Regions from separate parts of the Lysinibacillus sp. COL-1 genome, predicted to be linked through region 1. Evidence: riboswitches for the same ligand, from Rfam matches in the RefSeq annotation. Region 1 holds a riboswitch; the other holds the start of a gene.

Region 1 (2,191 bases):
GAATGTGTGGATGAACTGCGAGCTACCTATGAAGGTCGCCGCAATGTACTCATTGAAGAAGCTCAAAGAATTGGTTGGCATGTAACGGCTCCAAAAGGCTCCTTCTTCGCATGGCTCCCTGTACCATTCGGCTATACTAGCGAGCAGTTTGCCGATTTATTATTGGAAAAGGCTGATATCGCTGTAGCAGCAGGCAATGGTTTCGGCCGATATGGCGAAGGCTATATCCGTGTTGGTTTACTTGTTAGCGAGGAACGCTTACGTGAAGCAATCCATAGAATCGAACAATTACAATTATTCAACCCTTAACCATGACATGAGGCTGGGACAAAAGTAAAAATGTTAGACCGATTATAAGCTCGGTCTAACATTTTTTAATTCAGTAAGGAACATGCAGCTCAGTGAAAAGAAAAAGTTAGTATCATTTTCGCTATTTTTCAATTTTCCTTGGCTGCTGTAAACCGTGTTCTAATGGATAAAATTGAACATGGCCTGTTTCTTCATCAAATTTTCGAAAGTGCTGGATGCCTTGAACCTCAGCTAGCACTATGTCAGCCGTAATAACAGGGTTCCCCCTCTTCATTAAATGCCCCCCTGACACGATGCCCCATTGATCACTCATAGAACCATGGAAATGTGTTTCATATCCCCCATCGCGCTTACATACTACGCCAGAGCCTTGGATCAATTCAAGTGGCCCCTCTTTTTTTATGACATCGCTAAAACTTACGTTAATCTGTGATGTTTCATCAGGTACTAAATAAACAAAGCTACTCTTTTGAAGGCTACCTATACAGCTAACAATTGTTGCTGACTCAATATGGTTCTCCTCACAAAGTGCCTCCATTCCTTCAATAATGTCTGTACCCATTAGCAATCGAGCACTCACAACCTTGCCAAATGAACCTATACCATAATTAACTCTTACAGACATTGCTATCCCTCTTTCATGACGAAATATTATAATAATATAAAAAATTTAAAAAAATATTTATTGACTTACTATAACCTATAAATTATATTAGTTCTATCGGAATTACAAAAAAAATATGATAAATCTCTTATCAAGAGTAGCTGAGGGACTGGCCCTATGAAGCTCGGCAACCTCCTTTTAGAAGGAAGGTGCTAAATCCTGCAAACGATTATCGTTTGATAGATAAGAGAGGACATTTTTTCATGAGCCTCTCTTAGTTTGTAAGAGAGTTTTTTTATTTTCAAAAACCGATAAAAACAATCTTGGAGGTAGTTTTCATGAAAAAGAAAAATAAATTTTTAGTAGGTTTAGCAAGTCTTACATTAGCAGCAGCTCTAGCAGGTTGTGGCTCTAAAGAAGAGAGTAAAGGTCAAGCTGAAGCAATTAATGAAAATAAAATCGTCGTAGGTGTCACGTCTGGTCCACACGAACAAATAGCAGAAGTTGCAGCGAAAGTAGCCAAAGAAAATGGGCTAGAAGTAGAGCTTAAATCATTTTCTGATTATGTTTTACCTAATACATCCTTATCTGAAGGTGATCTTGATGCGAATAGCTATCAACACGAGCCTTTCCTCGATACGTTTAATAAAGATCATGATACAGATTTAGTACCAGTAGGCAAAACGATTTTAAATCCAATGGGTATTTACTCTGAAAAATATAAATCCTTTGAGGACATTCCGGATGGTGCAACATTTGGTTTACCAAATGACCCAACAAATGGTGCTCGTGCCCTCTTTGTTTTACAGGAAGCAGGCTATATAAAATTAAAAGATGGGGCAGATTTAACAGCCTCTATCCGTGATGTAGAAGAAAACAAAAAGAATTTAAAATTCATCGAATTAGAGGCAGCTCAAATTCCTAAGCAGCTTAGTGAAGTAGATGTAGCAGCTATTAATACAAACTTCGCATTGGAAGCTGGCATTAATCCTAAAGATGACGCTATTCTTTTAGAATCTACTGACTCTCCATATGTGAACTATATTGTGGTACGTGCAGAAAATGAAAATGACCCAACAATTAAAAAGTTCGTTGAGGCTTACCAATCTGATGAAGTACGTCAATTCATTGAAGAAGAATTCAAAGGTTCAGTAATCCCTAGCTGGTAATACATTCAGGAAGCTTCTAGTAGCTGAAGAATCTGCCGAAATTCCTCTATGGAAAACGAGCAGATTCTTGCTTTTTAGGAGCTTGAGAAAGGAGCAATCAATCGGATGA
Region 2 (2,191 bases), on a different contig from region 1:
GTTGCCACTTCCTGATGAGGTCTTTCTAACATATGTTGGCTACAGCGTTTATATAGAAAGCCTTGAACACATTCCCGCTTTAGTAAGTGCAATGATTGGTGCAGTTGGCGGTATTACCTTAAGCTACTATATCGGCTATCGTTTTGGCTTACCATTATTGCAGAAATATGGACCCAAAATTCATATTACGGAGCAAAAAATTGATTTTACAAAACAACTGTTTACTAAAATTGGGCCAACTTTATTATTAATAGGCTATTTTATACCTGGTGTACGGCATCTGACAGCCTATATTGCGGCAATTAATAATTATCCATATAGAAAGTTTGCTTTTTTTGCCTATACAGGGGCATTTATCTGGACTTTCACATTTATAACGTTAGGGAGGATGCTTGGGGAGAAGTGGCGGTTTGTTGGTTATTATTTATCCCATTATAGTATTTATCTTATCCTATTGTTTGGCCTCGTAATGCTCATCGTTTACTATCTATTCAAAAAAAGAAATATACGAAAATAAAGGTCTGTATGATTCAACATATGAATCGTACAGACCTTTGTGTTATGGCAAAATAGCAAATGAGCGTACAGGGAATCCAGATGCCTTTTCAGGCTTAGGGACGATATTGAAGATAATTGCCCCCTTCGCAGGTAGCTTGTCCAAGTTAGTCATCAACTCAATTTGATAGATGTTTTGTTCAAGCACGAAGTATTCGCCATCTAGCTTACCATTTTTGTGAAAATCAGCGGCTGAATCAGTATCAAATGTTTCATGGCCAAGTGCACTTATTTGACGTTCCTTCAATAAAAATTGTAATGCCTCTAAGCCCCAGCCTGGTATATGGTTATGTCCATCCATATCTTGGTTACTAAATGCCTCTTTATCTGGCCAGCGCTTACTCCAATCTGTACGTAGCGCTACAAAGGTACCTGCTTCAATTACTCCATGTTGTGCTTCAAAATCAAAAATATCTTGCACACTTAGCGAGAAGTCATGATTGTTAGCAGCTTCTCGTGATTTATCAATGACGACAAGAGGAAGAACTAGTTCTTTTAGTTCTAATTCTTCTAGATAGCGGGAGTCTCGCACAAAATGAATGGGTGGGTCGATATGTGTGCCATATTGTCCTGGGAACGTGAATTGTTGTGCGAAGAACCCGTCATCATGAGAGAATAATGTTTCAAATTTAGCATCTTCAAACATAAAAAAATGTGGGGAATTAGGGCCGAATGTATGTGTTAAATCAACCCATTGTTTTGATTTTAATAATTGTAATGCTTGTAAAAGTTGGTTTGACATTGATTTCACTGCTTTCTGTTAAAATTAGTAGAACATAAAAAAGAGTCCCCTTAGAAGAGGACTCCAGAATAAGCAACGGTAGTTCTTCTTCTCATCTTTCAGGCTTAAAATTTTGCCAATTGGAATTAGCACCATACTGTTGAGCTGGTTGCTGAGACTTCATCGGGCCAATCCCTCCGTCTCTCTTGATAAGAAAAGTGATATAAGAATTTTCAGAAATAATAATAAAAACACTTTAGCATAGAATTTTATAGTTTACAAGTTCGATAGAGATATAAGGGTAAATTTTTTTACCAACTTAAATTTATGGTTATGCCACAACAACCATTATCCATAAGACGTATTCTGAAATTGTCTGGTGTATAATTTGCATCAAATTTCATCGTAATGCCTGTTGATGTGATTAATTTATCAACCTCTGTTTTATTTGAAAGCTGTGCAGCATTCATTAGATCATGTGCAAATTGTTGAGAGCTATCAATTTTATCCGTAAGCAATTGAGCCTGTTGCATGATCGCCTTTATCCGTGTAGCTGACATTTTTAATTTATGTGTGTCGACAGGTGGAAAGGGGGTAGTGTTCGGCATTGCTAAATGTTGAGGAATAGGTCTAACGGCAAGCTGCTGGGCAAGTGGCGACGTTGGGTAATGATAAGGATGAACAAAGTACGGATAAGGATTGTAATACAATGTAATTCCTCCTATCCTATAGCTGATATCTTATCTTATGTAGCTAAACGTCTTTAGGTGTTATTTTGCAGTGCAATGTCTGTCCTAATCATTTAAAAAGGAAGCCAAAGTGAGCTTCCTCTTTTAGCCGAGAACATGTAAGACATCATCAATTTTTTTACTATGAGACAGAATACCGTAATTCATCCATGTTAAAAAATCCACT

Evidence for each region. A riboswitch is a leader RNA that binds a small molecule or an ion and turns the genes downstream of it on or off. The one in region 1 is predicted to bind S-adenosylmethionine.
Region 2: linked by a shared signal. The riboswitch ahead of AC6BKE_RS04895 (cyclase family protein) and the one ahead of AC6BKE_RS09560 (MetQ/NlpA family ABC transporter substrate-binding protein) in region 1 are both predicted to bind S-adenosylmethionine.

Annotation. Positions count from the first base shown of each region.
Region 1 is NZ_JCAWSJ010000004.1:242,286-244,476, reverse strand. Features, by position in the region: gene AC6BKE_RS09570 (pyridoxal phosphate-dependent aminotransferase) at 1-309, shown strand, start outside; gene AC6BKE_RS09565 (PPC domain-containing DNA-binding protein) at 431-934, opposite strand; SAM riboswitch class I at 1,059-1,163, shown strand; gene AC6BKE_RS09560 (MetQ/NlpA family ABC transporter substrate-binding protein) at 1,252-2,082, shown strand; gene AC6BKE_RS09555 (methionine ABC transporter ATP-binding protein) at 2,188-2,191, shown strand, end outside.
Region 2 is NZ_JCAWSJ010000003.1:107,615-109,805, forward strand. Features, by position in the region: gene AC6BKE_RS04890 (DedA family protein) at 1-517, shown strand, start outside; gene AC6BKE_RS04895 (cyclase family protein) at 560-1,297, opposite strand; SAM riboswitch class I at 1,386-1,492, opposite strand; gene AC6BKE_RS04900 (YuzC family spore coat inner layer protein) at 1,588-1,986, opposite strand; gene AC6BKE_RS04905 (helix-turn-helix domain-containing protein) at 2,110-2,191, opposite strand, start outside.